Regions from separate parts of the Leeia sp. genome, predicted to be linked through region 1. Evidence: predicted binding sites of a transcription regulator. Region 1 holds the regulator's gene; the other holds the start of a gene.
What was found. Region 1 encodes FNR, which switches genes on or off when oxygen is low (the NO sensors DNR and NnrR bind a similar motif). Its sites were predicted from a motif close to TTGATNNNNATCAA; they were not measured.
Positions count from the first base shown of each region.

Region 2: the regulator FNR is predicted to act here: its motif matches at 7,277-7,290, upstream of ACE3O2_RS00845 (sarcosine oxidase subunit beta family protein).

Region 1 is NZ_JAYREC010000002.1:641,635-652,015, reverse strand. Features, by position in the region: gene ACE3O2_RS08760 (peroxiredoxin) at 1-56, opposite strand, end outside; gene ACE3O2_RS08755 (DUF2325 domain-containing protein) at 203-538, shown strand; gene ACE3O2_RS08750 (hypoxanthine-guanine phosphoribosyltransferase) at 631-1,185, shown strand; gene ACE3O2_RS08745 (BMP family ABC transporter substrate-binding protein) at 1,255-2,340, opposite strand; gene ACE3O2_RS08740 (LysR family transcriptional regulator) at 2,431-3,351, opposite strand; gene fnr (fumarate/nitrate reduction transcriptional regulator Fnr) at 3,386-4,141, opposite strand; gene ACE3O2_RS08730 (hypothetical protein) at 4,313-5,485, shown strand; gene ACE3O2_RS08725 (cation:proton antiporter) at 5,523-6,872, opposite strand; gene typA (translational GTPase TypA) at 7,007-8,818, shown strand; gene ACE3O2_RS08715 (MarC family protein) at 8,891-9,541, shown strand; gene ACE3O2_RS08710 (RidA family protein) at 9,562-9,912, shown strand; gene ACE3O2_RS08705 (LacI family DNA-binding transcriptional regulator) at 10,144-10,381, shown strand, end outside.
Region 2 is NZ_JAYREC010000001.1:120,206-130,586, reverse strand. Features, by position in the region: gene ACE3O2_RS00870 (murein L,D-transpeptidase family protein) at 1-167, opposite strand, end outside; gene ACE3O2_RS00865 (PAS domain S-box protein) at 326-4,483, shown strand; gene ACE3O2_RS00860 (HD-GYP domain-containing protein) at 4,512-5,606, shown strand; gene ACE3O2_RS00855 (substrate-binding periplasmic protein) at 5,609-6,364, opposite strand; gene ACE3O2_RS00850 (hypothetical protein) at 6,445-6,957, opposite strand; gene ACE3O2_RS00845 (sarcosine oxidase subunit beta family protein) at 7,412-8,668, shown strand; gene ACE3O2_RS00840 (sarcosine oxidase subunit delta) at 8,680-8,976, shown strand; gene ACE3O2_RS00835 (sarcosine oxidase subunit alpha family protein) at 8,973-10,381, shown strand, end outside.

The DNA of each region.
Region 1 (10,381 bases):
AACGGATTTACGCCACTGGCTGCGGCGGTGAACGAAGGTACAGTCTGGTTCAGCATGCAGGACTCCATGAGGCTTCAGTGTTCAGCATCGCTGATTCTGTGCGGGGATGCAAGGGGTTCGCGCAGCCTGATGGCAGACTTGACACGACATGCCCGCCACATAATATAATGATAATGGTTATCATTAATGTATGGACGCAAACATGAACGCCATGATCATCGGTGCCGATACCCTGGGTAACATTCCGCAGCTGCTGCTGGACCATGGCATCCAGATTTCACGTCACATCACGGGTCGCAATGCATCGCACCAGCGCAAGCTGCCGGGGCTGCCGAAGGATACCCAGTTGCTGATCCTGTTCACGGATTTTCTGGGCCACAATGTGATGCGCCATTTCCGTGCCCTGGCGCAAGAAAATGGGGTACCGGTGATGGCGTGCCGTCGCTCCGTCTGTGCCATCAAGGAGACGTTGGTGCAGTGTGGCATTGGCCAGCCGTGCCAAGGTTGCCCCAAGCAGTCTGGCAAACGCAACCATTGAGCGGGCCAAACGGGGAAATACGGTTCACCACCCTTTAACCGGCGGGCCGGGTAGTTTAAAATGCCGCTTTGCATAAGCCGTGAATCCCGACCATGTCGAACGCCCATATTGAAGCCCAGCGCGTACTGGATGAAGCTGATTGCCTGCATGACCACGCCGAGGTCGAGGCAGCGCTGGCCCGCATGGCCAGCCAGATTACCAGCCGGCTGGCAGATCAAGATCCTTTGTTGTTCTGTGTGATGAATGGCGGGCTGATCGTTACGGGTCAGTTGTTGCCGCGTTTGACCTTTCCCCTGCAGTGCGAGTACCTGCATGCCACCCGCTATGGCAAGGAAACTTCGGGTGGGCGTCTGGCCTGGGTAGTGAAGCCGACGGAGCCGGTCAAAGGCCGTACCGTTCTGGTGGTGGACGATATTCTGGATGAAGGGCATACCCTGGCAGAAATCGTGCGTTACTGCCGAGAAGAAGGTGCAGCCGAGGTGCTGGTGGCCGTGCTGGTGGACAAGCTGCATGATCGCAAGGCACCGGGCATCAAGGCCGATTTCATCGGGCTGGAAGTGGCCGACCGCTTCCTGTTCGGTTTTGGCATGGATTACAAAGGTTACTGGCGTAATGCGCCAGGCATTTATGCGGTGAAGGGGCTGTAGAATTGGTTAGCCTCGCGCCGCCAACAAAAAACCGGCCAACTGGCCGGTTTTTTGTTGGCGGCTATCGCCTTACTTCGGCACCGTACCTTCCACACCTTCCACGTACCAGGTAATGCCATGCATGTCGCCATCAGACAAGGTTTTGCCTGCAGCTACTTTCACGGCACCAGTGTTGTCCTTGATCGGACCGGCGAAGATTGGGGCTTTGCCGGAGATGATGTCGGCACGGCGAGCGGCCAGTTTCTTCTTCACATCTTCCGGCAGGCTCTTGTTCAGCGCGCCCAGATCAATCATACCTTCTTTCAGGCCCCACCAGATGGGTTCGTTCTTCCAGTTGCCATCCATCGCGGCCTTGACGGCCTTGGTGTAATACACCCCCCAGTTGATCTGGCTGGCGGCCAGGTGGGCATCGGCGCCGAACTTGGTCATGTCCGAATCCCAACCGAAGGCTTTCACCTTTTTCTCCTGAGCGGTTTGCACCACGGCTGCGGAGTCGGTGTTCTGCATCAAGGTATCGACGCCTTGGGCGATCAGGGTTTCAGCCGCCTGGCGCTCCTTGGCCGGGTCGTACCAGCTGTTGATCCAGATGACCTTGACGGTGGCCTTCGGGTTGTTGGCGCGTGCGCCGAGGGTGAAGGCGTCAATATTGCGTACCACTTCCGGAATCGGCACCGAGGCCACCACGCCCAGTTTGCTGGTCTTGCTGGTCAGGCCCGCCACATAACCGGCCAGATAGGCACCTTCATAGGTGCGGACATCGTAGGTGCCGACGTTCTTGTCGCTCTTGAAACCGGTGGCGTGCAGGAACACAGTGTTCGGGAACTGCTTGGCCACCTTCAGCGTCGGGTTCATATAGCCAAAGGAGGTGGTGAAGATCACCTTGTTGCCATCTTGCGCCAGCTTGCGGATCACCCGTTCGGCATCCGCTCCTTCCGGTACGCTTTCCACAAACGTGGTTTTTACCTTGCCTGGGAACATCTTTTCGACGGCCTGACGGCCTTGATCATGGGCGTAGGTCCAGCCAGCATCACCCACCGGGCCCACATAGACGAAGCCTACCTTGAAGGGCTCGGCAGCGTGTGCCACACCAATGACCCCACTCACCACGAGGGCGGCAGTCAGCTGTTTGAGTACGGTTCTGCGCGAAATAACCACAAGTTGCTCCTTTGCATCAAAAGTTGCACCGTGACGGTGGGGGGTATTCGGGGCGGCCAGACGGCCGGGTTGTCATGAATTGTAGACCGTTTACAGCATGACGGGGGGATGCAGCAGCTTCTGCATCAGGTCGGGTTGATCAAGCCGCTTCAGCCACCATTGCAGGGCGTTGCCGCTATCGCTGGCACGCCAGGCCAGATGGAAAGGGTGAGGTAAGCGTTGATCCACCACTTGTTTGTGGATCAAGCGCCCTTGTCGCAGGTAAGGCTCTGCAATCTCCCGGGCCAGATAGCCGCAGGCCAGACCGCTGAGCTGGATCGTCAGCTTGGTCGGCATGTCGGGTACGTGCAGGATTTCCTGACCACTGAGAATGCCGGACGAGCGTGGTGGCAGGCTGCGAGAGGTGTCCGCGACGGCAACCGAGCGATGCCACAGGATATCTTGTGGCTGCAGGGGTTCCGGCAATTCGGCCAGAGGATGATTGGGTGCGACACAGAACACGAAATCCAGCGACCCGATGGTACGGGTGGAAAAACCACCGCCCGCCGGAGCATCACCCGGCGCGCCAACCACCAGATCGGAGCGTCGGGTCAGCAGCGAATCCCAGGTTCCCCCCAATACCTCATGGGTGATGCGGATACGGGTACCACTACCTTGTGCATAGAAATCCGTTAGCATGGGCAGCAGTGCGCTGCTGGGGAAGAGGGTGTCCATGGCAATGGACAGCTCGGTCTCCCAGCCTGTGGCAACCCGCTTGACCCGGCTTTCCAGCTCACCTGCTGCACGCAGCAGGTGGCGGCCTTCTCGCAGCAACTCTTGCCCAGCCGGCGTGAGTCGTGCGCGATGCCCGCTGCGGTCAAACAGCTTGACATCCATATCCTGCTCAAGCTTTTGAACGATATAGGTAATCGCAGACGGTACGCGATGCAGCACTTCGGCAGCTGCAGCAAAGCTGCCCTGGCGATCGATGGTATCCAGAACGGTAAGGGCATCCAGACTCAGGCGCAGCATGTACAGACCTTCCTGTGTCCTGAAGTGTGCAGGGTTAGGCTTTGCCTGCACATCCCGACAACACCTGTTTCAGGGCGGGCAGGTCCAGGATTTCGATTTCCTTGTTGTGGACCCGGATCAGCCCCTGATCCTGGAAACGCGAGAAGCCGCGACTGATGGTTTCCAGCTTGAGCCCCAGATAGCTGCCAATTTCCTCACGCGTCATGCGCAGCACAAAGCTGCGGGAGGAGTAACCGCGCAAGGCAAAGCGTTGTGACAGGTTCAGCAGGAAAGCAGCCAAGCGTTCCTCGGCCTTCATATTACCCAGCAACATCATGACGCCATGGTCTCGTACGATTTCACGGGACAGCACCTTGTAGAAATTATTCTGCAAGGAAGGGATATGCCGGCTCAGTTCCTCCAGATCGGCAAACGGAATCTCGCAGACCTCGGAGTCTTCCAGCGCAATGGCACCGCAGCTATGCGTCTCCGTGCTGATGGCGTCCAGCCCCAGCAATTCGCCTGCCATCTGGAAACCGGTGACTTGCTCGCGGCCATCTTCTGACAGCACGCTCATCTTGAAGAAACCCAGTCGCACCGCAAACAGGGAGCGCATGGCATCACCAGCTCGGTATAGCGGCTCACCCTTTTTGACTTTGACGCGCTGGGTGATGACGGTTTCCAGCTGGTTCATTTCATCACTGTTCAGGCCCAGCGGCAAACACAGCTCGCGCAGGCTACAACTGGAGCACGCTACCTTGAGGTGCTTGAGGGACACTTCCTGAATAGGGATGGTGGAGGTATGGTTCATGCCAAATCGGTAAGGTGTTGATACAGGTCAACCACGAACGGGCGGGGTATGGGCATAGTGGCAAAAACTGCTCACAACCCCAACCCAACCATGCCCGTCCTCTCGCTTGGTCAACATCATAGCCTGAATGCGGATTTTCCGACAGTGGCCGTCCCACGTGGCTGGGGACAAATGTTGTCTTTCAACATGGACGACATCGCCGCTTTCCCCGCACTTCGCCAGATTCGACAGCCCCGGCTGAATGACGCAGCCGTCGGGCGAGCCTGGTCGCGCCCGGCGATCGGCCGTCTGCCACCCGCGCTGTGCATGACGGAATGCTGGCCGCGCAAGCCGGCGGCAGTGCAGCCTGTACAAGAGGCCATTACGCTGGAGTGGCAGCAGTGGTGCGCCTTGCTGGGCAAGCGTCAACCGACCCAGATGCAGCTGCATGTGTCAGCGCATCCACAGGTTTTTGCGCTGGCGCTGGCCGACTGGCTGCAGCGGCGTGACTCCGTGTCTCCAAGTATGCCTTGTGGCATCGTACTGTATCTGGGGCAGGCGGATGTGCCGGATTGCTCAGGCGTGCCTGGCGCTGACGTGATGCTGCGCAGCATGGCGGGGGGCGAGTCCGGTTTCCATGCCTTATGCCTCACCGTACTGCCCGCTGTGTTGCAACAGGCTGGCGGCAGGGTCGGTGTGGAACTGTGGCTGGGACAGCTCATGGATGCGGAGGCCATGGCACAGGTGCACGCCTTGTTGCTCATGCAGCCCGCCCGGTTTTGTTTGCGGGGTGTGGTGGCGGCAGCCGTATCCGCCAGCCAGCTGTTGCAACAAAAAGAGCAGCTGTATCAGGTGTTGCAATGGCTGGATGAGCTGGGTTATGGCCATCTGGCGGGCGGCTGGTTTACCCGTGCAGATGACCCATGGCGGCATGCGCAGCGGCTCGGTCGACTGATGTTGACCGGGGAGGGTGATCTGATCGCGGAGGATGGCGAGTGGATTGGTCTTGGGCCAGGGGCCAGCACTTTGCTGGGTGCCGTCCAGGGCTGGAATAGTGCGGAAACGGCTTACCTCAAACAGCTGCAGCAGGGTAAACGCCCTTTGGCGGCGGCGCGCAAGCTGTCGCTGGATATCCTGATGCGGCGTGCGATGGCGCAGCAACTGCTCTGCCTGGGCTATCTGGACTTCATGACGTTTGAGCTGACTTATATGGTGCAGTTCGAGCAATACTTTGCGACCGAGCTGAAGCAGCTACAAGGCTGGATCAAGGCGGGCTATCTGCTGCAGCGGCATCGCACCCTGTGGCTGACTGAGAGCGGGCGGCTACTGGCGGATCAGTTTGCCCGCTATTTCCTGCATGCCTGATATCGTGGGCGATGGCTCCAGCATGGAGACGCATCGCTTAGTGTGTTGCCGATCCTTTCAGCCGCCAAGCCAGTAGCGGTGGGGTGACCAGCGTGCTGAGCACCACCACCAGTACGATTACCGAGTAGAGTTCATCGTTCAGCGCGCCGATACTTTTGCCCATCTGGGCAAAAATCAGGCCGACTTCCCCGCGTGGCACCATGCCCCAGCCAACCAGCCAGCGATCACTTTTGCCGGCAGCGAGTCCTGCACATAGCTTGCCGGCAATAGCGACCAGCAGGATCAGCGCCGTGAGCAGCAGGGTATGCGGCTGGCTGAACACATCCAGCTTGACCTGCATACCGGTGACCACAAAGAAGATCGGGGTCAGCAGATAACCAATGGGTTCCATCAGCCGCATCGGGCGGTGTTCAGCATGCTGATTCAGGATGTGGTCTACCTCTTGCTCCAGCACCGCACCATGATTCAGCACTACCTTGTGCACTTCATGGCGGATCATTTCGGCTTCAAAGCGGGACAGGTAGCTGGCGTCCAGAATCAGCCCGGCGGCAAAAGCACCCACAATGGGCGCGAGGCCTGCTGCAGCAGATAGCCAGGCGAAGCCAAGGCAGAAGCTGATCAGCAAAGTGAACTGCATGGCGGGCCCACTGTGGATGGACGCCATGAAGCGGCTGATCAGCGGTGTCAGCCAGCGCCCCAGCACGACTGCAGCAATCAGAAACAGCAGCGCCACCGCGCTGACCCGCGCAATCTCCAGCGCGTCCACGCTGCCGGTTTTCGCCAGACCGGCCACCACGGCCAGAATCACCAGGCCCATCACATCATCAATCACGGCAGCGCCCAGCACGATACGGGCTTCTTGCGTGTGCAGCGCTTGCGCATCACGGAACACGCGCCCGGTAATGCCAACCGATGTGGCCGTCAGGGCGGCCCCGAGAAACAGGTGGGCCATCAAACCGGCTTGGGGGAGTAGCCACGGGCCGATCAACAGCGTGCCCAGTGCAAACGGCACGACGACCCCCACCGTGGCCACGGCAAAAGCGCGCCCACCAACTTGTTTCATGGACTGCAGATTGGATTCCAGCCCGATCTGGAACAGCAGGATCACCACGCCCAACTCGGCCAGAAAACGGATGACGGGGTCCGTGTGAACCTGATCCAGCCCCGGCAGGCCTGCCAGCGCGAGATTGCCCAATGCGACGCCGGCCAGCAACTCACCCAGCACAGCGGGCTGACCTATGCGCTCGATCAGGCTGGAGAAGCGCGCCAGCAACAGGATCAGCATCACCCACAGCAAGGTCTGGGTGCTGGCAGCATTGCTGCTGGCCCAGCTCGGCAAGGCCAGCAGCAACAAGGCTAGCGGTAACATCAGGCGAGGTGTGCGCATGAAATCGTCCAATGGCAGGGTGTTGGCATGGTAGCCAGCGGCAGGGATGGGCAGCAATACGGGTTAGCAGATGCGGACGACTGACACAAAACCATGTTATGATTCAGGGTTTTGAAAATCCGGCAGAAAAGCCCATGACACGCGCCTTACGCAATATCGCCATCATTGCCCACGTTGACCACGGTAAAACCACGCTGGTGGACCAACTGCTGCGCCAGAGCGGCACCTTCCGCGACAACCAGCAGGTTGATGAACGGGTGATGGACAGCAACGATCTGGAAAAGGAGCGTGGCATCACGATCCTGGCCAAGAATACCGCCATCGACTACGAAGGTACCCACATCAACATCGTGGATACCCCGGGTCACGCCGACTTCGGTGGGGAAGTGGAGCGCGTGCTGGGCATGGTGGACGGTGTGCTGCTGCTGGTGGACGCGGTGGAAGGCCCGATGCCGCAAACCCGTTTCGTGACCAAGAAGGCGCTGGCGCTGGGGCTGCGTCCGATCGTGGTGATCAACAAGGTGGATCGTCCGGGCGCCCGTCCGGACTGGGTGGTGAACCAGACCTTCGACCTGTTCGACAAACTGGGTGCCTCTGACGAGCAGCTGGATTTCCCGATTGTGTACGCGTCCGGCCTGAATGGCTTTGCCAAGATGGAGCTGGATCAGGAATCGTCGGACATGCGTCCGCTGTTCGATACCGTGCTCAAGCACGTACCGGCCCCGAGTGGCGATCCGGAAGCCCCGTTGCAGCTGCAGCTGGCGGCGCTGGATTACTCCAGCTATACCGGCCGTCTGGGCGTGGGTCGTATCCTGAATGGCCGCATCAAGCCGGGCCAGGCTGTGGTGGTGATGAACCACGAAGACCAGGTGGCCCAAGGCCGCATCAACCAGGTGCTGGGCTTCAAGGGTCTGGACCGCGTGCCGGTGGACGAAGCAGAAGCCGGTGACATCGTGATCATCTCGGGTGTGGAAGACATCGGTATCGGTGTCACCATTGCCGACAAGGACAATCCGGTTGGCCTGCCGATGCTGACAGTGGATGAGCCGACGCTGACCATGGACTTCATGGTCAACACCTCGCCGCTGGCCGGTACCGAAGGCAAGTTTGTGACCAGCCGCCAGATTCGTGATCGTCTGACCAAAGAGCTGCTGACCAATGTGGCGCTGCGCGTGGAAGATACCGGTGACGCAGATGTGTTCCGTGTGTCTGGCCGTGGCGAACTGCACCTGACCATTCTGCTGGAAAACATGCGCCGTGAAGGCTTTGAAATGGCCGTAGCCAAGCCGCGCGTGGTGTACAAGGATGTCAACGGCGAGAAGTGTGAGCCGTACGAGAACCTGACCATCGACCTGGAAGACGAATGCCAGGGCGCGGTGATGGAAGAAATCGGCCGCCGCCGTGGTGAGCTGACCAATATGGAATCGGATGGTCAAGGCCGCACCCGTCTGGAATACCACATTCCGGCGCGTGGCCTGATCGGCTTCCAGTCTGACTTCATGACCATGACCCGTGGTACCGGTCTGATGAGCCATGTGTTTGATGATTATGCGCCGGTCAAGGCCGATCTGCCGGGCCGTCACAATGGCGTGCTGATCTCGCAGGAGCAAGGTGAAGCTGTAGCCTACGCCCTGTGGAACCTGGAAGACCGTGGTCGCATGTTTGTCAGCCCGGGCGACAAGCTGTACGAAGGCATGATCATCGGCATCCATAGCCGCGACAATGACCTGGTGGTGAACCCGATCAAGGGCAAGAAGCTGACCAACGTGCGGGCCTCCGGTACCGACGAAGCGGTGCGCCTGACCCCGCCGATCAAGCTGACGCTGGAATCGGCGGTGGAGTTCATTGACGATGATGAACTGGTGGAAATCACACCGAAGACCATCCGTATCCGCAAGCGTCACCTGTCGGAGAACGACCGCAAGCGTGCGCAACGCGGGCTGTAAGGGCTTGCTGCCCGGCTGAAAACAGCGCGCACCGGCGCGCTGTTTTCATTTGAACGACCGTAGGTGACTTGTATGTTGCAATATATTCTGCTGTGTCTGACCTCGCTGCTGACCATGATCAACCCGCTGGCGGTGATGGCGGTCTATAGCGGTATTACGGCAGACCTGGACCGTCGCCACGCCCGGCGCATTGCGCTGCGTGCCTGCCTGATAGCTTCAGCCATCCTGGTGGCTTTTGCGCTCACTGGCGAGTTGATCTTTGATTTCTTTGCCATCTCGGTGCACAGCCTGCGGGTGGTGGGTGGTGTGTTGTTTTTCATCATGGGCTATGAGATGGTGCAGGCGCGCCTGACCAGCATGCCGCATGTGCCGCGAAAAGAAGCAGGCTCCTCGCTGGATGGGGCGTCCAAGGATGTGGCGCTGACGCCGATTGCCATGCCGATGATCAGCGGGCCCGGCACCATTGCGACGGTTATCATCCTGATGCACCAAGGCACCAACCTGACGCAGAAGAGTCTGCTGGTGGCGACCGTGCTGTTCAGCTGCCTGCTGACCTTTCTGCTACTGCTGGGCGCACAGCCGATCATGCGGCGGCTGGGTGAGCAGGGCAACAAGATGCTGACCCGCATCATGGGCCTGATCGTGATGGTGATCGCGGTGGAGTTTTTCTTCAGCGGGTTGACGCCGATTGTGCGTGAAATGCTGCAGCTACCATTGAAATAAAAAGTGAACAGGAGCGAGACATGAGTGAAATTGAACGAATTGGGGTCACCCCGCGCTGGTCAGACGTGGTCATGCATGGCGACACCATATACCTGGTGGAAGTAGCTGACCAGACGCTGGAAGGGGACATTACCGCACAGACCCAGGAAGTGCTGGCGTCGATCGAGCGACGGCTGCAGGCAGTGGGCAGTGGCAAACATCGCTTGCTGCAGGTGCTGATCTACTTGCCTGATCTGGCGGATTTGACTGCCATGAATGCGCTGTGGGATGCCTGGTTGCCAGCCGGTGCCGCACCTTCTCGCGCTTGCGTACAGGCTGCACTGGCACATCCGTCGCTGAAGGTAGAGATGGTGGTCACCGCTGCACGCTGAGTGAATGGGCGGTGAGCCGGGCTCGGTCATACCAGACTGCGCGGCTGGCATTCATGCAACACCCCTGACCCCGCAGCGGGCAGGGGTGTTTTCATTTTTGCGTGCCTGGCGACAATGTTTAGCTAAACATTGTAAACATTGTTATTTACGGTATGGCTGACTCACTGGGCGCCACGTCCAGTAGCATGGCAATCAGTCAGCTGCGACAACAAGACAGCGAGGCAGGCCTGGATGAGTAATTTGCGCGAGATTGCCGCTCTGGCTGGGGTATCAGTTGCGACGGCCTCCCGAGCCCTCAAAGGGCAGACGGGTCTGGCGGAGGCGACGCGCGCGCGCATTGTGCAACTCGCCACAGAGCTGGGCTATGACGTGGCACGCTTGCGAAAATCGGCAGTACGTCGGGTATGTTTCCTGCTGCATCGTCAGCACAGTACCCTGGTGGCCAATCCCTTCTTTTCGGCAGTGCTGC
Region 2 (10,381 bases), on a different contig from region 1:
ACGCCGCCCAGCACCATGGGTAGCTGCAACAGGATTTTTCCCTGCCGATAGAGGGTCAGTTGCCGGGCAGATTTGTCCACCACCACCCGGTCGGCTTGCAGCGGCGCTGCGGCGAGCGGGAGGCAGAGCAGCAATGCGCAAAGCGCTGCCAGGCAGCGTGGGTACATGACGGTTTCTCCACAAACGATGTGGCTCAGACGCATTCCCTTGTCATGGGTTCCCCGCTTGCCAGCAAAGCCACCATTCACGGCATATAATCAATCTGAACTGACTGGATGGAGTCGGTATGGGGGAAGAGGTGGAGCTGACGCGTTGGCGGTCTTGCATGGCAGAAGCCATTGACCGCATGCGCGATAATCCAACGGCGGGGGTGCAGCAGGCGCAGACTTTGCTGCAACAGGCGGCCAGTGCGGGGGACGTTCGGGCTGAACTCGGTGCGAGGGTGGCGCTGGCGTTTCAGTACTACTTCAGCGGAGATTTCGATCGGCTGCAGGTCGCGCTAGGTCAGCTGGAGGGTGACCTGACGCGGGTGCCGGATGCCGAGTTGCTGCTATGGGTGCGTGCAGCGGCGCAAGCGCGGCTGCGCCGGATCGGAAAGCTGGATGAGGCCTTGCGTTGTGCTCGGGAGCAAGTGCTACCGCTGCTCATGTCTACCCCCAGCCCGGCCGGTGTGTTTGCACTGAATGCTTGTGCCATTTCCGAGCAGGACCGGGGCCTGTCGGATGAAGCCATCACCCACTTCCAGACTGCACTGGAGATGGCGCGTACTTTGCAGATGCCCGAGCGTACGGTGCATATCCTCACCAATATCGGCGAGTTGTTTTACACCAGTGGCAACACCGATGACGCCAGTATCGTGCTGAATGAGGCATTGCAGTTGTTGCCCACCGTGCGCGAGCATTGGCTGGGGTATTTTGTTCGCACGGTATTGGCCTTGTGCCATGTCTCCAAGCAGGATTTTGAGCAGGCAGCGAAGGTCCTGGGGCCGGCCATGAAGGATACGGCGCAGGAAGACGGCATGGACTTGTCGACCTGGTATTTCTGCCTCTCCGTGGCATCCTATGTCTGGGCACAGCTAGGGCGGCTGGATGAAGCCGAACTGTATGCCAAGATGGCGGCGGATCGGGTGCACGATTTCGAAGATCGCCAGTTGAAGCCCTATGGCTGGTGGGCGGTGGGGCATATCCACCACCGGCGGGGACGACTGGAGGAGGCGGTGCGGGCATTCCAGCATGCGCTGTCGGATGTCGGCGACATGGGTTACGTGCTGATGACCCTGAGTGCACTCAACGAGCTGGCTGAGGTTCAGGGCAAGCTGGGACAGTGGCAACAGGCCTGCGCCACCTTGCGCCAGCACCAGCAGGTGGCACAAAAGGCTCAGGGCATTGCGACCCGGGTACGGCTGCAATCGCTACACATGAAGCAAGCACTGAAAGACGCCGAACTGCGCCAGCATCATGCCGAGCAGATGGTGCGCGAGCGGCAGCAGATGGAGGCCCAGCTGCAGCGCTCCTTGCAGGAGCGGGAGACCATTCTCGGCAATACCCTGATTGGCATGCTGCAATTGACGGGCGATGGCCGGGTGCAGTGGGGTAACCCGGCATTGGGGCATTTGCTGGGGGTGTCTGCCGATAGTCTGGCAGGCTGTCGGCTGGTGGATTACTTTGCCGAAGACACGGTTTTTTCACCGTGGATGGCCGCAGCCATGCAGCAGATGCAGGCGGGCAGTGCCCATGAGGAAGAACGGCCTCTGCGCCGTGCTGATGGCACGGTGTTCTGGGCGCTGCTGTCGGGGCAGCTGATTGATCGGCTGGACCCCTTGTGTGGCTCGGTGTGGGCCATTCTGGATGTGGACCGACGCCATCAGCTGCAGGCTGCGCTCAACCGCTCGGAAGAGCAGCACCGGCTGGTGCTGGACAATGTCACCGAAGGCATTCTGGCGGTGGCCAACGGGCATATTGTGTATGCCAATCCACGCGTGTTGACCCTGACCGGGCTGGATCGGGAAACTCTGTTCAGCCAGCCTTTCCTGACGGCGGTGCATCCGGAGGACCGGCCACTGGTACTGGAGAATCACTTGCGGCGTTTGCGTGGTGAGCCCGTTCCCCCTCACTACTGCTTCCGCACCGTCAACCTCGTGGAGGACCGGGTGCAATGGGTCGAGTTGTCGGCAGTGAGCATCGACTGGAATGGCGAGCCCGCCACCCTGTCCTTCATCTCTGACATCACTGAGCGCAAGCAGCTCGAAGAGCGTTTGCTGCAAAGCACGGCAGAGCGGGAGCAGCTGCAGCTACGCCAGTTCCAGCTGGAGCTGCAGGAGGCCGAGCTGGCCCGCCAGCTGGCAGAGGAAACCACCCACGCCAAATCCATGTTCCTCGCCAACATGAGCCACGAGATCCGCACGCCGATGAATGCCATCATCGGCATGGCGCACCTGGCCTTGCGCACGGCCCTGTCGCCACAACAGCGCGATTATGTCGAGAAAATCCACCGTGCCGGGGTGGCGCTGCTGGGCATCATCAATGACATTCTGGATTTCTCCCGTATCGAGGCGGGCAAACTGCACCTGGAGCCGGTGGAATTTGATCTGGACCGGGTGCTGGAGCATGTGATCTCGGTCACCTGTGGCAAAGCCCATGAGAAGGGCTTGCGCTACCAGGTGCTGGTGCCCCCTGCAGTGCCACGCTTTTGGCTGGGCGATGCACTGCGGCTGGGGCAAGTGCTGATCAATCTGCTGAACAACGCCATCAAGTTCACCGAGGCTGGCGAGGTGACGCTGACCTGCAGTACGCGGGTGCTGGATGATGAATGTCATGAGTTGACCTTTGAGGTACGGGATACCGGCATCGGGCTCAGCGCAGCCCAGGTTGAGCGGCTGTTCCATGCCTTCAGCCAGGCGGATGATTCGACTACCCGCCGCTTTGGCGGCTCCGGGCTGGGGCTCAGCATCGCCAAGGCGATCGTAGAGCTGATGCAAGGTCATATCGGCATCGACAGCACGGAAGGCGAGGGGACCCGTGTATATTTCACGGCACAGCTGAGGTTACGCCCCGCCCCGGCCACCCACTGGCCTGCCGCATTGACCGGGCAGCGCTGTTTGCTGGTTGCACGAGATGACCCCTGGCGTGAGTGGTTGCTGTCTGCATTGCGTACCATGCCATTGACCGTTGAAGCGGTCGCGGATGGGGCGCAGGCGCAGCATGCCTTGCAACAGCATGCATGCCAGTTGCTGCTGCTGGACCCGGCGGATGGGGTAGGGGTTTCATTACTGTCCCTGCTACCGGAGCCCCCGCCCAAGGTCTTGCTGCTCTACCCGGCCAGTGACGAGCCCGCACGCCGTGAGGTCGAGGGCAGCTCGGTGGAGGGAACGCTGCCGGTGCCTTTGCTCCTCTCCACCTTGCAGCAGCGGGTGATGGCCCTGTATCAACCCACCGCCCTGATCCCGACCCGCCCGGTGGATGTACCGCCGGATTTCTCCGGCTTGCATGTCCTGCTGGCCGAGGATAACGATGTCAACCAGCAGATTGCACTGGAGCTGCTGCAAGGCACCGGGGCGCAGGTTAGCGTCGCCAACAATGGCGAAGAGGCGCTGCAGCTGCTGCAAGCCGCCTTGCATGGCGACCACCCGGTAGACCTGGTCTTGATGGATATCCAGATGCCGGATATGGATGGCCTGACCGCCACCCGGCTGCTGCGTGAAGACCCCGCGCTGGCTCGCTTGCCAGTGCTGGCCATGACCGCACATGCTATGAAAAGCGAGCGCGAGCGCTGCCTGCGCGCGGGGATGAACGACCACATCACCAAACCGATTGATCCGGCGGCGTTCTACACCACCCTGTCACAGTGGGCGGGGCGCGGTCAGATCGCCCGTCCGGCCACATCCCCGCCACCCGCACCGGTGCCACAGGTGGGGATTCCCATTCCCGGGCTGGACATGGACGCCGCCGTTCACCGCATGCGAGGGGACATCGCCTTTTTCCGTCGCATGCTGGCTCGCTTTGTCGAAGGCCAGCGCGACTGCCTGTTTGCGCTGCAGTCCGAACTGGAATCGGGCCAGATGGCCGATGCGGAACGTCGTGCCCACACCTTGCGTGGCGTGGCCGCCACCCTCGGTGCAGACGCGCTGGCCGAAGCCGCCAATACACTGGAGCAGGCCCTGCATGCCGACCAGCAAGCGCGTGTTGCCGACGCCCTGCACACGCTGGCCGCCGAGCTGAAATCCATCCTGCACCATGCCGCCGCATGGCTGGCGCAGCAGGGCGATGAGGCCGAAGCCACAGACGTACCTCCGGAGACGGCGCTACAGCAGTTACTGACCTTGCTGGGGGAGTGTGATGCACAGGCCTGTGAGATGGCCGCCGGCATGCAAGACCTCCTCCGCGCCCGTTTAGGTGCCGCTGGTCTGCTAAAGCTGAATCAGGCCCTGTCCCGGTTTGATTTCCCGGCGGCATCCGCAATACTGAAGGAAGAAGGGAAGACCTGAATCCGTCGGATCATTGCGGAGCACACCCATGGCCGAGCCGCTGAGCAACAGCCCGCTAACCCTGCTGGTGGTGGACGACACGCCAGACAACCTCAGCCTGATGGCCGGGTTGCTGAAAGACCACTACCGGACCAGGCTTGCCGTCAATGGCGCGCTGGCCCTGCAGCTGGCCCCCAGCTGCGACCTGATCCTGCTCGACGTGATGATGCCGGAGATGGACGGCTACAGCGTTTGCCGCCAGCTCAAGGCCAACCCGGATACCGCCGACATTCCGGTGATTTTCCTCACCGCCCGCAGCCAGGATGAAGACGAAGAGTATGGTCTCAGCCTCGGCGCGGTGGATTACCTCACCAAGCCGATCAGCCCGCCCATCCTTTATGCCCGTGTCGCTACCCACCTGCGCCTGCGTCAGGCCAGCCGCTGGCTGAAGGGGGAGAATCAGCTGCTGGAACACCTGGTGCAGCAGCGCACCGCCGAACTCAGCCGCCTGCAGGATGCGTTGATCACCGCCATGGCCTCGATGGCAGAAACCCGCGACAACGAGACCGGCAACCACATCCGCCGCACCCAACACTACGTCGCCGCGCTCGCCCGCACCCTGCGCCAGCACCCGCGCTTTGCCGATACCCTCACCGAGGAAAACATTACCCTGCTGTACAAATCCGCCCCATTGCACGACATCGGCAAGGTGGGGGTGCCCGATCGTATTCTTCTCAAGCCGGGGCGGCTGGATGCAGAAGAATTTGAAGAAATGAAAAAGCACACCCTCTACGGGCGGGACACCATCCTCAGTGTTGAGCGCGAGCTGGGCGGCAGCAACAGCTTCCTCACCTTTGCCCGCGAGATTGCGCACTACCATCAGGAAAAATGGGACGGCAGCGGCTACCCGGAAGGGCTGGCGGGCGACGCCATCCCGCTCTCCGCCCGGCTGATGGCGGTGGCCGACGTCTACGATGCCCTCATCTCCCGCCGCGTCTACAAGCCCCCCTTCCCGCACGAAGAAGCGGTGCGCATCCTGCGCGAAGGCCGCGCTCGCCACTTCGACCCCGACATTCTCGATGCCTTCCTGCAGATCGAAGCCGAATTCCGCGAGATTGCCGAGCGCTATCGGGATGAGGAGTAGGCTTACTGCAAGTATTGATCCACGATCTGCTGATAGCGGTGGCTGGTACGCAGGAAGGCCAGGCCCCGGTCGAATGCATCCCGCAGCGCGGGCTTTCTGAACGCGATGCGATACCAGGTGGCGGGAAACAGGTTATGCATCTCAACGGTACCCCGCAACAGGTAAGGGGGCACGTTGACAGGGGGCTGTTTTTGCAGGCGGGCCTGCTGATAGCGGAAAATCCGTTCGTCCATCACCGCCACATCCGTCCGGCCTGCCAGCAGTTTCAAGACCTGCGTACGCTGATCCGCAGTCTCACTGTAAGACGGATGCTTGCGTACTACTGCCGCAAATTCCTCTCCCAGTGCAAACTGGGCCTGCTGGAAGGCCTCAACAGAAAACCCCTGCAAGTCTGCCATGCTGTAGATCTGGAGCTGTCGGGTTTGCAAGGAAATGGCCTGATTCCGGTAAGCGATATACCGCTCGGAAAGATAGGCCGCCTTGGCCTCCGGGAAGCTTTCCTGAATGGTCATCACGCCATCCACCTCACCCGTGGTAAACAGCAGCTTGCTCCGGTGGAAAGGCTGCAGGATGAATGTCACCTGAAAGCCAGCATGCTGCAGAGCCTCACGCACGATATCCAGCTCCATGCCCCGGGGTGGCTTACCCTGAATCACGTAAGGCTCCAGCCACAGCCCCGCAGCGATTTTCAATGTCTCGCCCGCCCAGGCGTGAATCGCCGAAAACAGCAGGCACGCCACCAGCAGCACGGTCCGCATCCGCTTACCCTTGTTCAGTGTGTTATGGTCTGACTTCGGTATAGCAAACCCACCTCCCAATTCAAGCGGGAGTCAGGCAGCTAATGGCGGTACGTTTGCCACTGCGCACGCAGGGCCCGAAAAGTCTGGTAGCCGTCGCGGGCATGGCTAAGCTCGCTGTAGTAACAGTCGTAGAATGGGTCGCTACAGTCCTGCTCGGAAAAGTGCAGGATAAAATGCTGGTCCTCAGGCGACAGGGCGTCCAGCAAGGCCAGCATCTCGATGTTGAAGCGGGTGCTGTAGGCTTTTGCCATGCCCTGAGTCCACGTGGTATGGGCAAAGTCGCAATCTGCCGTATAGCCATAGCAGACATTGGCATTGACCTCATAGTGCCAGGCAATGCTTTGCCTGATGCTGATGGACTGGGTGACTTCTATTGCCTCCATTTGACGAGTCAAGGCAGCCATGGCTGCTGGCAGGCTGATGGTGGCACTCAGCGTGATGTGCTGATGAGCTTTGCTCAGGAAGTGCTGGGCGTGGCAGGTCAGCACGGCGCCGTGTTCATTCTCCTCAGCAGTGAAGTACAGGGCGTAATGGCGGTGCAAGAGTTGCATGGTTGGCTGGAACCGGTAAGGTTCGGTTGTCAGGTGGTGAGGTACGTCAAGGGTCGTACCCATTGTCCATGCACAGCGCAGCTACTGTACAGTGCGGGGCCGGGTTGTCTGGTATGAACACAAGGTGACGTTGCGGCAGATTATACCGCGAGTCTACCCGCTGTAGCCCGCCACTGGCGACTCCCCACCGGCTGACCGGGGGTGGTCCGGCGGCGCAGGAGGAGGTGCTGGTCGCCGTTGCGGGTGGGGAGTCTGTGCTACTGTGTGCGGGCTGGCCGGGGGCGTCAAGCCGGGCTGGCATAAAGGCCGGGTAGGGGGCTTGTCGTAAATCAACAAATCATCGTCCGATCCGGTCAATCGCACAGAGTGGCGAATTTGAACAATGAACGCCATCCGGGAAGCCTCGTTTTCAGGGCTTTTCCATGTTCGCGCAGCGCACCAGACAGGATAGATGATGCCATCCAACCGTTATTCGCTGTGGAGCCTGTTCAAGCACGGGCTCAAGCACAATCAGCAGTGGGACCCGGCGTGGCGTAGCCCGCAGCTGAAGTCTTCTTACGATGTGGTGATTGTCGGTGGCGGCGGCCACGGGCTGGCCACTGCCTATTACTTGGCCAAGAACCACGGTGTGAAGAATATTGCCGTGCTGGAGCGGGGCTATCTGGGCGGCGGCAATACCGCGCGCAACACCACCATCGTGCGCTCCAACTACCTGTGGGACGAAGCCGCCCAGCTGTATGAGCATGCGCTCAAGCTGTGGGAAGGGCTGTCGCAGGATCTGAACTACAACACCATGTTCAGCCAGCGCGGGGTGTTCAACCTCGGCCATACCCTGCAGGACATGCGCGACATCGAGCGCCGGGTGAACGCCAACGTGCTGAACGGGGTGGACGCCATGGTGCTCACCGCCGACGAAGTACAGGCTCGCATCCCGCTGCTGGATTGCAGCAAGCGTGCCCGCTACCCGGTGCTGGGGGCCAGCTTCCAGCCGCGTGGCGGGGTGGCGCGGCATGATGCGGTGGCCTGGGGCTTTGCCCGTGCTGCCAGTGATCTTGGCGTGGACATCATCCAGCAGTGCGAAGTCACCGGCATGGACATCGACAATGGCCGCATCAAGGGCTTGCAGACCTCGCAGGGCTATATCCGTACCGAGCGGGTGGGCTGCGTAGCCGCCGGTCACAGCTCGGTGCTGGCCAAGCTGGCCGGTATCCGTCTGCCGCTGGAGAGCCACCCACTGCAGGCGTTTGTGTCTGAATCCATGAAGCCCTGTCTGGACACGGTGGTGATGTCTGGCGCGGTGCACGGTTACGTCAGCCAGTCCGACAAGGGCGAGCTGGTGATCGGTGCTGGGATCGACAGCTACCTGAGCTATGCCCAGCGCGGCAGCCCGCATGTGATCGAACATACCGCCGCTGCCATCATCGAGCTGTTCCCGATGTTCTCCCGCGTGCGGCTGAACCGGCAGTGGGGCGGGATTGTGGATGTGTCGCCCGATGCCTGCCCGATCATCTCGAAAACGCCGGTCAAGGGCCTGTACTTCAACTGTGGCTGGGGTACCGGTGGCTTCAAGGCCACGCCGGGTTCCGGCCATGTGTTTGCCCATACCATCGCCTACGACGCACCGCACCCGCTGAACGCCGCCTTCGCGCTGGACCGCTTCCACAGCGGCCACCTGATTGACGAGCACGGCGCCGCTGCCGTGGCCCACTGAGGAGCAGACCCATGCTGCAATTTCGTTGTCCGTTCTGCGAAGAAGTGCGCGAGGAAGAAGAGTTCAGCTACGCCGGTGAAGCCTACATCGTGCGCCCGGCCGAGCCGGAAGCGGTGGACGATGCCACCTGGGGCGATTACGTGTTCATGCGCAAGAACCCGAAAGGCTGGCACTGGGAGCAGTGGCAGCACACCGGCGGCTGCCGCAAGGTGTTTGCCGTCAAGCGCAGCACCATCACCCATGAAATCGCCGGTTGCTGGACCCTCGCGGAAGCCAAGCCGCTTTACCTGCAGGAGAATGAGGCGTGAGTACGGTTCGTAATACCCATCGCGTCGAACGCAGCAGCGCCCGCATTGACCGGTCGCAGCCGCTCGAATTCCGTTTTGACGGTCAGCAGATGCACGGCTATGCCGGCGATACGCTGGCCTCCGCCCTGCTGGCCAATGGCGTGCGCATGATTGGCCGCAGCTTCAAGCTGGGCCGTCCGCGCGGCATCTATGGCGTGGGTGCCGAAGAGCCGAATGCGCTGTTCCAGCTGGAAACCGGGGCGTATACCGTACCGGATGCCAAGGCCACGCAGATCGAGTTGTATCAGGGCCTGATTGCAGGCAGCACCACCGGCTGGCCGACGCTGGGCTTTGACCTCAAGGGCATGATGGGCAAGCTGGGCCGCTTCATGCCGCCAGGCTTCTACTACAAGACCTTCATGGGCTTCCCCAGCCTGTGGCCGATGTTCGAGCGCATCATCCGCAATGCAGCGGGCTATGCCGAGGCCCCGCGCGAGGCCGACCCGGAATTCTACGATCACCTGCACCACCACGTGGACGTGCTGGTGGTCGGTGGTGGTGCCGCCGGGCTGTGGTCCGCACTGCTGGCGGGTCGCGCCGGGCTGAAGACCATCCTGGTGGACGAACAGCCTGAACTGGGTGGCTGGTTGCTGTCCGATCCGGCGCAGCAGATTGGCGGTCAGGCCGCTGCTGCCTGGCTGCAGTCGGTACAGGCCGAGCTGGCCAGCCTGCCGAATGTGCAGCTGCTGCCGCGTACCACCGCCTTTGCCGTACACGATGGCAATCTGGTACAGGCGCTGGAACAGCAGCAAGACCATATGCCGATTGCCGCCCGCATCGCCACCCAGCCGCGCCAGCGTCTGCACAAGATTCGCGCGCACCAGCTGGTGCTGGCCTGTGGTGCCATCGAGCGCCCGCTGGTGTTTGGCTACAACGACCTGCCGGGCACGCTGACCGCCGCCGCAGGCCACAGCTACCTCAACCGCTACGCCGTGCGCGTGGGGCACGAGGTGGCGTTGATGACCAACAACGACTACAGCTACGATGCCGCGCGTGACCTGGCCGAAGCCGGGGCGCGTGTCCACCTGATCGACACCCGTGCCCAGGGCGCGGCGCGCCATCGCCAGCAGGCGGTGGAAGCTGCCGGGGTGCAGCTGTACAAGGGCTATGGCATTGCCAAGGCACTGGGGGGCCGTCAGGTCACTGGCGCACGGCTGGTGCGGCTGGATGCACACAGCAATCAGGTGAACGGCAGCGGCCCCACCTTGTCGTGCGACGCGCTGCTGTCCAGCGGCGGCCTGTCGCCGACCGTGCACCTGTTCTGCCATAACGGCGGCCGTCCGCTGTGGGACGAATCGCGGCTGGCCTTTGTGGTGCCGGAAACCGGGCGCAGCGGCATTGCCTGCGTCGGCTCTATCACCGGGCA